One region of the Geobacillus sp. YF-1 genome, then DNA from elsewhere that is predicted to be linked to it. Evidence: a T-box and tRNA genes for the amino acid it is inferred to sense, from the RefSeq annotation. Region 1 holds a T-box; the other holds one or more tRNA genes.
What was found. The T-box of region 1 lies ahead of leuS (leucine--tRNA ligase). A T-box ahead of a tRNA ligase gene usually reads a tRNA of that ligase, here a tRNA-Leu.
Positions count from the first base shown of each region.

Region 2: it has a tRNA-Leu gene. The T-box ahead of leuS (leucine--tRNA ligase) is inferred to sense a tRNA for this amino acid. The anticodon was not compared.

Region 1 is NZ_CP199850.1:2,779,965-2,785,632, reverse strand. Features, by position in the region: gene ACTVIM_RS13800 (class I SAM-dependent methyltransferase) at 1-90, opposite strand, end outside; gene ACTVIM_RS13795 (hypothetical protein) at 106-237, shown strand; gene ACTVIM_RS13790 (YtzC family protein) at 467-730, shown strand; gene ACTVIM_RS13785 (hypothetical protein) at 806-970, shown strand; gene ACTVIM_RS13780 (MFS transporter) at 1,185-1,820, shown strand; T-box leader at 2,011-2,234, shown strand; gene leuS (leucine--tRNA ligase) at 2,316-4,733, shown strand; gene ACTVIM_RS13770 (rhodanese-like domain-containing protein) at 4,887-5,201, shown strand.
Region 2 is NZ_CP199850.1:241,064-246,731, forward strand. Features, by position in the region: gene ACTVIM_RS01275 (SprT family protein) at 1-403, shown strand, start outside; tRNA gene ACTVIM_RS01280 (tRNA-Asn) at 762-836, shown strand; tRNA gene ACTVIM_RS01285 (tRNA-Ser) at 844-936, shown strand; tRNA gene ACTVIM_RS01290 (tRNA-Glu) at 953-1,024, shown strand; tRNA gene ACTVIM_RS01295 (tRNA-Asp) at 1,055-1,130, shown strand; tRNA gene ACTVIM_RS01300 (tRNA-Gln) at 1,150-1,224, shown strand; tRNA gene ACTVIM_RS01305 (tRNA-Lys) at 1,671-1,746, shown strand; tRNA gene ACTVIM_RS01310 (tRNA-Leu) at 1,753-1,834, shown strand; tRNA gene ACTVIM_RS01315 (tRNA-Leu) at 1,849-1,931, shown strand; tRNA gene ACTVIM_RS01320 (tRNA-Arg) at 2,147-2,223, shown strand; tRNA gene ACTVIM_RS01325 (tRNA-Pro) at 2,228-2,301, shown strand; tRNA gene ACTVIM_RS01330 (tRNA-Gly) at 2,597-2,670, shown strand; rRNA gene ACTVIM_RS01335 (16S ribosomal RNA) at 2,918-4,475, shown strand; rRNA gene ACTVIM_RS01340 (23S ribosomal RNA) at 4,854-5,668, shown strand, end outside.

The sequences.
Region 1 (5,668 bases):
GCCGACCGTTGCGTCAATGGCGATGTCGCCCTCTTGAATCGCTTGGTTGAGCAAAAAACGGGCAAACGGCAAAATGTTCATCAATGCCATCGGTTGGTCCTCCTTATGATCGATGGATCGTTGACGCTCGGGCGGATGGCAGACGGCTGTCCGTCCGGCTCGGCCGTCCGCCGTCTCGGAGCGGCGAACCGCTTAGCGCGGATCAAGCGAGATGAAGGCCCGATGTCGGCATTGTAGCAAAAACTGCGGGGAAAAGCGACTGCCGATGCTCGAATCCCGTCGCCGTCCTTCGCCGGTGGCGATCGAGAGAACCTCAACGACCGCGAGGCGTTTCAGCACGACTAGGGCGGCCGATTGCCGGTCACACCATCGCGGTGATCGGTCGCCTGCCAATCATTGGCGTGATACGACGGCCGCAGGCGGCGCATAGTAAACATGAGGGAAGATGATGAAAAGGGGTGAACGCATGGCGACACGACAATCGGTGGAAGAGTTTTTGCAGCGCTGTGAAGATGTCATTCGCTTTGCGAAAGAACAATATACCGAAGCGCAAAAGCAAGAGCATTACAACCTCACAGAATATACAAACGCCCAGCAAATGCTCGAGCAAACGGTGCTCGATTTGGCGCACCTCGCCCGCAGCTGCAACGCCCAGCAGCGCGAACAGCTGCACCGGATGCGGCTCCAGCTTGAGCAGCTGCAAAACGAAATGATTTTGCTTGACCGCTGAGACGAGCGGCAAATGGACGACCCGCCAAGAGAAAACCGAAAACGACGGGGAAACAGCAACGAGGAGGGACACGATATGAAGCGACGCCTCAAGCAAACCAATCCGGAACAAAAAACGCGCAACGGCCGAAACAATAACGATCTCGAGCTCGGTCAAGAGTTCGACCCGGTCAAATTGGCCAAAAAGCAGTACGAACAAACGGGCGGACAGCCAATCCGTTCCAAGCAGCGCAACGGGTGAGTCATTCCGGACCGCGGGCGGCCATCAAGCCGCCTTTTTTCGTAAACGTGCAGCAAGCGGTGATATTCATCCCAAAGCGGAGGCATGGCCCGTCGGTTTTCTGTGAAAATGCCGAGCTGATGCCTTTGCGCTTTTTTTGGATTGCTTTTTTTCCGGTTTTCTCCTACAATTATTTCGGAAGTCAAAAGAAAACGGATGAAAAGGATGATGATTGATGCCCCGCGCGCTTTGGTGGCTGCTCGTTGGCATGGCGCTCAACGTGACAGGCGGGTCTTTTTTATGGCCGCTCAATACGATTTATTTGCATGAACAGCTTGACCAGCCGCTGGCGGTGGCGGGAGCGGTGCTGATGCTCAACTCCGGGGGGAGCGTCATCGGCAGCCTCATCGGCGGCGTTTTGTTTGACCGGATTGGCGGGTTTCGCGCTCTCTTGATCGGCGCTTGTGTGACGATGGCGGCTTCGGCCGGCTTGAGCGTCTGGCACGGTTGGCCGCATTACGCGGTGTTTTTGGCGCTTATCGGCATCGGCAGCGGCATCGTGTTTCCCGTGGCCTCGGCGTATGCCGGCGCGCTTTGGCCGGAAGGGGGACGGCGGGCGTTCAATGCCTTGTATGTGGCGCAAAACGTCGGCGTTGCCATCGGTTCGGCGCTCGGCGGGCTCGTCGCTTCGTATTCGTTCTCGTTCGTGTTTTTAGCCAATTCGCTGCTTTATGCGGCGTTTTTGCTGATTGTCACCATCGGATTGCTTGTCGGGTTCGCCCTGTTGGCAGCGGCAGCCGCGTTGTTGTACGACCGCTGGCTGCCGAAGTCGGCGCGGGAGACTGAAGAAAAAACGGCGGCAACCGTATAGAAGGCTGATGAAAAACAGCGATTTCCTTTGCTCGATGATGCAAGGTTTTTCTAGTTGAGAAACGATGCCAGGAAGCGGGATGCACGATTTCATCACCAGTCCCATAAGTTTCGGCTTGCAATCGCTCGACAAATTTTTTAAAATAATAATTAAATTTGTCATTTCGTATGTAACGAAAACGTCAATGAAGCGAACAGCGGTGAAGAGGAGCAGTAGCGGGCTTGGCGGACAGCAGAGAGTTGACGGTCGGTGCGAGTCAACCGAAGCCAGCCTGTGAACTCGCCTCGGAGTTGCCGGCGCGAACGGCGCTGCCTACTAACGTCGGCCGTGAATCTGCGTTAAGGAGCAAAGCGGGTGCGCCATGGGCGCGCCAAAAAGGGTGGTACCGCGGGAAGCGCGCCTCTCGTCCCTTTGCATGGGGATGAGAGGTTTTTTTGTACATACTTTCGTCCATGATGCAAGTAGAAGCAAAATCTTGATAGGAGGAGTGCTGCGATGAGCTTCAACCACCGCGAAATCGAAAAAAAATGGCAGGACTATTGGGAGAAAAACAAAACGTTCCGCACGCCCGATGAGGACGACAAACCGAAGTTTTACGTGCTCGACATGTTCCCGTATCCGTCCGGCGCCGGCTTGCACGTCGGCCATCCGGAAGGGTATACGGCGACCGACATTTTGGCGCGCATGAAGCGGATGCAAGGGTATAATGTCCTTCATCCGATGGGCTGGGACGCGTTCGGGCTGCCGGCCGAGCAGTATGCGCTCGATACTGGAAACGACCCGGCCGAGTTTACGCAAAAAAACATCGACAACTTCCGCCGGCAAATCAAGTCGCTCGGCTTTTCATACGACTGGGATCGCGAAATTAACACGACCGACCCGAACTATTACAAATGGACGCAATGGATTTTCTTAAAGCTGTACGAAAAAGGGCTTGCGTATATGGATGAGGTGCCGGTCAACTGGTGCCCGGCGCTCGGCACGGTGCTGGCGAACGAGGAAGTGATCAACGGCCGGAGCGAGCGCGGCGGGCATCCGGTCATCCGCAAGCCGATGCGGCAATGGATGTTGAAAATTACCGCATATGCCGACCGGCTGCTCGAAGATTTGGAAGAGCTCGACTGGCCGGAAAGCATCAAGGAGATGCAGCGCAACTGGATCGGCCGTTCGGAAGGAGCGGAAATCGAGTTCGCCGTCGACGGCCATGACGAGACGTTCACGGTGTTTACAACGCGGCCAGATACGCTGTTTGGCGTAACGTACACCGTCTTGGCGCCCGAGCATCCGCTTGTCGAGAAAATCACCACGCCGGAGCAAAAACCGGCCGTTGCCGCTTACTTGAAAGAAGTGCAAAGCAAAAGCGATCTCGAGCGCACCGATTTGGCGAAAGAAAAGACAGGCGTGTTCACCGGCGCGTACGCCATCCATCCAGTGACCGGCGCTCGGCTTCCGATTTGGATCGCCGACTACGTGTTGATGGGCTACGGCACAGGGGCGATCATGGCCGTGCCGGCGCACGATGAGCGCGACTACGAGTTTGCGAAAACGTTCGATTTGCCGATCAAAGAAGTCGTCGCTGGCGGCGATATTGAAAACGGGCCGTACACCGGCGACGGGGAGCACATCCACTCCGAGTTTTTGAACGGCTTGAACAAGCAGGAAGCGAGCGAAAAAATGATCGCGTGGCTTGAGGAACACGGCAAAGGGCGGAAAAAAGTGTCGTACCGGCTGCGCGACTGGCTGTTCAGCCGCCAGCGCTACTGGGGTGAGCCGATTCCGATCATCCATTGGGAAGACGGAACGATGACGACCGTGCCGGAAGAGGAACTGCCGCTCGTCTTGCCGAAAACGGATGAAATCCGTCCGTCGGGAACGGGTGAGTCGCCGCTCGCCAACATCGACGAATGGGTCAACGTCGTCGACCCGAAAACGGGCAAAAAAGGGCGGCGCGAAACGAACACGATGCCGCAATGGGCGGGAAGCTGCTGGTATTATTTGCGCTACATCGACCCGCACAACGATAAGCAGCTCGCCGATCCGGAAAAACTGAAACAATGGCTGCCGGTCGACGTTTACATCGGCGGGGCGGAGCACGCCGTCTTGCATTTGCTTTACGCCCGCTTCTGGCATAAGTTTCTCTATGACCTTGGCATCGTGCCAACGAAAGAGCCGTTCCAAAAGCTGTTTAACCAAGGGATGATTTTAGGCGAAAACAACGAAAAAATGAGCAAATCAAAAGGCAACGTCGTCAACCCGGATGACATCGTTGACAGCCATGGGGCCGACACGCTTCGGCTGTACGAAATGTTTATGGGGCCGCTTGAAGCATCGATCGCCTGGTCGACGAAAGGGCTCGACGGGGCGCGTCGCTTCCTTGACCGCGTCTGGCGGCTGTTTGTCACTGAGAGTGGGGAACTGAACCCGAACATCGTCGACGAACCGGCGAACGACCAGCTTGAGCGCGTCTATCATCAAACGGTGAAAAAAGTGACGGAAGACTACGAAGCCTTGCGCTTCAACACCGCCATTTCGCAGCTGATGGTCTTCATCAATGAAGCGTATAAGGCCGAGCAAATGAAAAAAGCATACATGGAAGGGTTCGTCAAGCTTTTGTCGCCGGTTTGCCCGCACATCGGCGAAGAACTGTGGCAAAAGCTCGGCCACACGGACACGATCGCCTATGAACCATGGCCGACGTATGATGAAGCGAAGCTGGTCGAAGACGTCGTCGAAATTGTCATCCAAATCAACGGCAAAGTGCGAGCCAAGCTCAACGTGCCGGTGGACTTATCGAAAGAAGCGCTCGAGGAGCGGGCGCTCGCCGATGAAAAAATCAAAGAGCAGCTTGCCGGCAAAACGGTGCGCAAAGTGATCGCCGTCCCCGGCAAGCTCGTCAATATCGTCGCTAATTGATGGAAAAGCGGCCGCCCGGTTTGGGGCGGCGCACGCGGCGGGAAGGAACGATCATCTGAAACTAGTTTCCGCCTAGCTAGCGCAAGCGGGGAGGAATCGACGCCTTCCCCGCTGCCTTTTGTCGAAAACGCGAGAGAAAGGGGCTGATCGGCTATGGAAGAAATCAAGGAAATTACGCCGGCCGAAGTGAAGGAAAAACTTGAGCGCGGCGAAAAGCTGAACATTGTCGATGTGCGTGAAGACGAGGAAGTCGCCCTCGGTATGATTCCTGGGGCGAAGCATATCAAAATGGGTGACATCCCTGACCGGCTTGCGGAATTCGACCGCGATGAAGAATATATTTTCGTCTGCCGCTCCGGACGGCGGAGCGAAAACGTCTGCCGCTACTTGCAGGAGCTCGGCTACCGCGTCCGCAACATGACCGGCGGCATGCTCGAGTGGGAAGGAGAAACGGCGCCGAAGCAGTAATGGCACTGTTTTCCGCTCGGCGGAAACGCAGTTCGGCATCGCGGCTCGCGAAGGGAACAACGGGGCTGTCGGAAAAGCGATATTACATCCCGAAATCCAAATGGCTGGTAAAAAACAGCAATCGCCCCTAGCCCACGGCGGATGACGTGAAACGAGAAACCGATGCCACAAGGGTTCTCCATTTGAGAAACAAGGCGGTGAAGCAACCCATCCCTTTCATCACCGCCCTCCTAAATGGCTGGTGAAAAACGGTTGTTTCTCTTCGGCAATGGGAGAACGTTTGAACGGCGCTCCTGATGCGACAGGGCTTTTCTATTTGCGAAAAGGGTTGGATAAACGGTTTACCCCCTTAAATCACCAGTCCCCTAAAAAAGAAAACCCAAAGAATGTTGGAAAATCAGCATTCTTTGGGTTTTCATTTTGGCCGATTTTCAACCGAAGGATCATTTTTAGGCTCCTCACCAAAC
Region 2 (5,668 bases), 940 kb from region 1:
GTTTCGCCACACCGCCTCCTTCAATCCAAGACTTCGCACGGTCGGCGGGCGCTACGTGTTGCAAACGCACAACATTGAACTGAACAAAAAACATTATGACCGATTTGGCGAAGAAGAGCTCATTGCCATCATCAAACATGAACTATGTCATTACCATCTTCATCTGGAAGGGAAAGGCTACCGCCATCGCGACCGCGACTTCCGCGAGCTGTTGGCCAAAGTCGGGGCCCCTCGTTATTGCCGCCCGCTCGAACAAAAAGCAAAAACGGCCAAGGTGATCCATACATACATCTGCACATCGTGCGGCTTAGCTTACAAGCGCAAAAAACGCATCAACACCGACCGCTATGTCTGCGGTCGGTGCCGCGGCCGACTCGAGCTCGTCCAAAGCGCGCGCTCGTGAGCTGCGCAAAATCTTTTCAAAAAAGGTTGACAACCTAAATATCCTATGCTAAATTATAAAAGCCGTCGCCGAATGGCGATCAGTGATTTTTCCCGACAGTATATTGACAAATCAAAAACTGCTCAATATAATAAACAATGTCAGTTTGTGAAGAACATCGTTGGGGCATCGGAGTTTGCTTGGAAAAGAACAAGGCGAGCTCGAAACGCTTTCGGTGATCATTAAACAACAGCCTAGCGACGAGCCTACGCATCATCGAATATGCTTTGCGTGACCCTAACGTATTAATTAAGCCTTCTTGGATATGCTTGGAGAGGAAGGAACAAGGCAAGTTTTGAGCTAGTTCCTTGGCTACTATTCCGCAATAGCTCAGCGGTAGAGCAACCGGCTGTTAACCGGTAGGTCGTAGGTTCGAATCCTACTTGCGGAGCCATCTGTTTGGAGAAGTACCCAAGTGGCTGAAGGGGACGGTTTGCTAAACCGTTAGGTCGTGGCTTTACGGCGCGCGGGTTCAAATCCCGCCTTCTCCGCCACTTCTCATATTTGCATGGCCCGTTGGTCAAGTGGTTAAGACACCGCCCTTTCACGGCGGTAACACGGGTTCGAATCCCGTACGGGTCACTTGCAGCGCGGGGATTCCCGCGAATTCACGGTCCCGTAGTGTAGTGGTTAACATGCCTGCCTGTCACGCAGGAGATCGCGGGTTCGAGTCCCGTCGGGACCGCCATTACAACATAATAGTTCGCTGGGCCATAGCCAAGCGGTAAGGCAACGGACTTTGACTCCGTGATGCGCTGGTTCGAATCCAGCTGGCCCAGCCATTCTTCTTTCATACATACCTAAGCTGTTCGCTTAGGGCCTATCATGCTCATTAGCTCAACAACAAGCCATATATCTTCGAGTTGACTGCGAGTTGTCCCGACGCACTTGGCATCTTCGAGTCAGCTGGTAGAGGAAGGGACATCGTCAAAGATCTGAGTGTATACCAAACCATGAGCCATTAGCTCAGTAACGAGCGCTGCATCTTCGAGTTGACTGCGAGTTGCCTCGACGCACTTGGCTTCCTCGAAATGGCTCGTAGAGGAAGAGGCAGGTAGAGCTCATCAGTACTTAGAGTGTTATGATCACATGAGCCATTCGCTCAGTAGGTAGAGCAACGAGCGCTACATCTTCGAAATCGCTGCGAGTTGTCCCGACGCACTTGGCATCTTCGAGTCAGCTGGTAGAGGAAGGGACATCGTCAAATATGTGAGTGTATCCTAACAATGAGCCATTAGCTCAGTAGGTAGAGCATCTGACTTTTAATCAGAGGGTCGGAGGTTCGAGTCCTCCATGGCTCACCACCATTAGCGGGTGTGGCGGAATTGGCAGACGCACCAGACTTAGGATCTGGCGCCTTACGGCGTGGGGGTTCAAGTCCCTCCACCCGCACTTAAAATGATGACGCGGTCGTGGCGGAATGGCAGACGCGCTAGGTTGAGGGCCTAGTGGGGGCAACCCCGTGGAGGTTCAAGTCCTCTCGACCGCATTTTCGATGTATTTTTTGTTCATCATCAATAACCGAATAGTAGTCTCTATCATTCGAGCATTGTCGTTTTTTGGATTGTTGCTTTGCCAATGGATTACAATTCCAGGGGACGCCTATCTCTTAAGCAGAACATAGCCTTAGGAGGTCATTATTGACAACAGCAATATGGGCTGCTAAAATGGAATTTGCCCTCTGAGGGAGCAATCATCACCTATGCGCTCGTAGCTCAATTGGATAGAGCATCTGACTACGGATCAGAAGGTTAGGGGTTCGAATCCTCTCGAGCGCGCCACCATCGGGAAGTAGCTCAGCTTGGTAGAGCACATGGTTTGGGACCATGGGGTCGCAGGTTCAAATCCTGTCTTCCCGATTTCGCTTCAAGTGAAAATGAATGTTTGAAAGCGAAAGCTTATGAAACGAGAGTAAACGTTTTTGCTTCACTACCTGCGCATCAATGCCCTTTGCACGGTAGAGGAACTACGTAAACGCGCATGGCGAGCGAAAAATGCAATAATACGCGGGTGTAGTTTAGTGGTAAAACCTCAGCCACGAGCCTTAACTTCATCGAGTAGGCCACGAGTTGCCTCGACGCATTTGGCTTCCTTGAATCAACTGGCAGAGGAAGAGGCATGAAAGTGCGTGGTGAACATTAAACAGAATAATATGCGGGTGTAGTTTAGTGGTAAAACCTCAGCCTTCCAAGCTGATGTCGTGGGTTCGATTCCCATCACCCGCTCCATCTAAAAACGAAGAATTTGACCGTTTCATCTTGTTCCTTGAAAACTGAACGAAACGAAGCGCAACGAAAAGCAGAGGCCGCTTGCCTATCGGCGAAACGCGCTGGAGGGCCTGCGAGGAGGCTATCGCCGCCGCAGCAGGACCGAAGCGTCGCGAGCCGATAGCGGCCGAAGCTAGACAATACGAAAAGCGGAGGCCGCTTGACACGTTTGGTGTCGGCGCCGAAGCTTACAAAGCCAATCCACTTTCTTTTGGAGAGTTTGATCCTGGCTCAGGACGAACGCTGGCGGCGTGCCTAATACATGCAAGTCGAGCGGACCGAATCGGAGCTTGCTCTGGTTGGGTCAGCGGCGGACGGGTGAGTAACACGTGGGCAACCTGCCCGCAAGACCGGGATAACTCCGGGAAACCGGAGCTAATACCGGATAACACCGAAGACCGCATGGTCTTTGGTTGAAAGGCGGCCTTTGGCTGTCACTTGCGGATGGGCCCGCGGCGCATTAGCTAGTTGGTGAGGTAACGGCTCACCAAGGCGACGATGCGTAGCCGGCCTGAGAGGGTGACCGGCCACACTGGGACTGAGACACGGCCCAGACTCCTACGGGAGGCAGCAGTAGGGAATCTTCCGCAATGGGCGAAAGCCTGACGGAGCGACGCCGCGTGAGCGAAGAAGGCCTTCGGGTCGTAAAGCTCTGTTGTGAGGGACGAAGGAGCGCCGTTTGAACAAGGCGGCGCGGTGACGGTACCTCACGAGAAAGCCCCGGCTAACTACGTGCCAGCAGCCGCGGTAATACGTAGGGGGCGAGCGTTGTCCGGAATTATTGGGCGTAAAGCGCGCGCAGGCGGCTCCTTAAGTCTGATGTGAAAGCCCACGGCTCAACCGTGGAGGGTCATTGGAAACTGGGGAGCTTGAGTGCAGGAGAGGGGAGCGGAATTCCACGTGTAGCGGTGAAATGCGTAGAGATGTGGAGGAACACCAGTGGCGAAGGCGGCTCTCTGGCCTGTAACTGACGCTGAGGCGCGAAAGCGTGGGGAGCAAACAGGATTAGATACCCTGGTAGTCCACGCCGTAAACGATGAGTGCTAAGTGTTAGAGGGGTCACACCCTTTAGTGCTGCAGCTAACGCGATAAGCACTCCGCCTGGGGAGTACGGCCGCAAGGCTGAAACTCAAAGGAATTGACGGGGGCCCGCACAAGCGGTGGAGCATGTGGTTTAATTCGAAGCAACGCGAAGAACCTTACCAGGTCTTGACATCCCCTGACAACCCAAGAGATTGGGCGTTCCCCCTTCGGGGGGACAGGGTGACAGGTGGTGCATGGTTGTCGTCAGCTCGTGTCGTGAGATGTTGGGTTAAGTCCCGCAACGAGCGCAACCCTCGCCTCTCGTTGCCAGCATTCAGTTGGGCACTCTAGAGGGACTGCCGGCGACAAGTCGGAGGAAGGTGGGGATGACGTCAAATCATCATGCCCCTTATGACCTGGGCTACACACGTGCTACAATGGGCGGTACAAAGGGCAGCGAACCCGCGAGGGGGAGCGAATCCCAAAAAGCCGCTCTCAGTTCGGATTGCAGGCTGCAACTCGCCTGCATGAAGCCGGAATCGCTAGTAACCGCGGATCAGCATGCCGCGGTGAATACGTTCCCGGGCCTTGTACACACCGCCCGTCACACCACGAGAGCTTGCAACACCCGAAGTCGGTGCGGTAACCCTGACGGGAGCCAGCCGCCGAAGGTGGGGCAAGTGATTGGGGTGAAGTCGTAACAAGGTAGCCGTACCGGAAGGTGCGGCTGGATCACCTCCTTTCTAAGGGGAAAAGCGAAGGCCGCCCGCCTATCGGCGAAACGCGCTGGAGGGCCTGCGAGGAGGCTATTGCCGCCGCAGCAGGACCGAAGCGTCGCGAGCCGATGGCGGCCGGAGCTAGACAGTACGAAAAGCGGAAGCGCCGTGATCGGCTCTCGAAGCCAAATGTTCTTCACCCAGAGGGGTGCTTGCACCCCGAGGGGGAAGGTTATTTGGCAGAAGAGAGCCAGGCGCTGGAGCTAGACAGTAGTCCATATGCATGAACACCGCGCTTTCGTTTCGTTCAGTTTTGAGGGAACGAGTGATGTTCTCTCAATGGCAAACATCGTTCTTTGAAAACTAGATAACCGCAAAAGTAAAGGAAGAAGCCGAGACGCTGTAGGTTAAGCTAGAAAGGGCGCACGGTGGATGCCTTGGCACTAGGAGCCGATGAAGGACGGGGCAAACGCCGAAACGCTCCGGGGAGCTGTAAGCAAGCGTGGATCCGGAGATGTCCGAATGGGGGAACCCACTGTCCGTAATGGGACAGGATCCATGCCTGAATCCATAGGGCATGGAGGGCACACCCGGGGAACTGAAACATCTTAGTACCCGGAGGAGAAGAAAGCAAACGCGATTCCCTGAGTAGCGGCGAGCGAAACGGGAACAGCCCAAACCAAGAGGCGTGCCTCTTGGGGTTGTAGGACCGCTCATAGGGGAGTGAGAAAGGAACGGGGTAGACGAACCGGTCTGGAACGGCCGGCCAGAGAAGGTGAGAGCCCTGTAGTCGAAACTTCGTTCCCTCCCGAGCGGCTCCTGAGTACGGCGGGACACGGGAAATCCCGTCGGAAGCAGGGAGGACCATCTCCCAAGGCTAAATACTCCCTAGTGACCGATAGCGAACCAGTACCGTGAGGGAAAGGTGAAAAGCACCCCGGAAGGGGAGTGAAAGAGAACCTGAAACCGTGTGCCTACAAGTAGTCAGAGCCCGTTCATGGGTGATGGCGTGCCTTTTGTAGAATGAACCGGCGAGTGACGATGGCGTGCGAGGTTAAGTCGAAGAGGCGGAGCCGCAGCGAAAGCGAGTCTGAACAGGGCGTGAAGTACGTCGTCGTCGACCCGAAACCAGGTGATCTACCCATGTCCAGGGTGAAGGCCGGGTAACACCGGCTGGAGGCCCGAACCCACGCACGTTGAAAAGTGCGGGGATGAGGTGT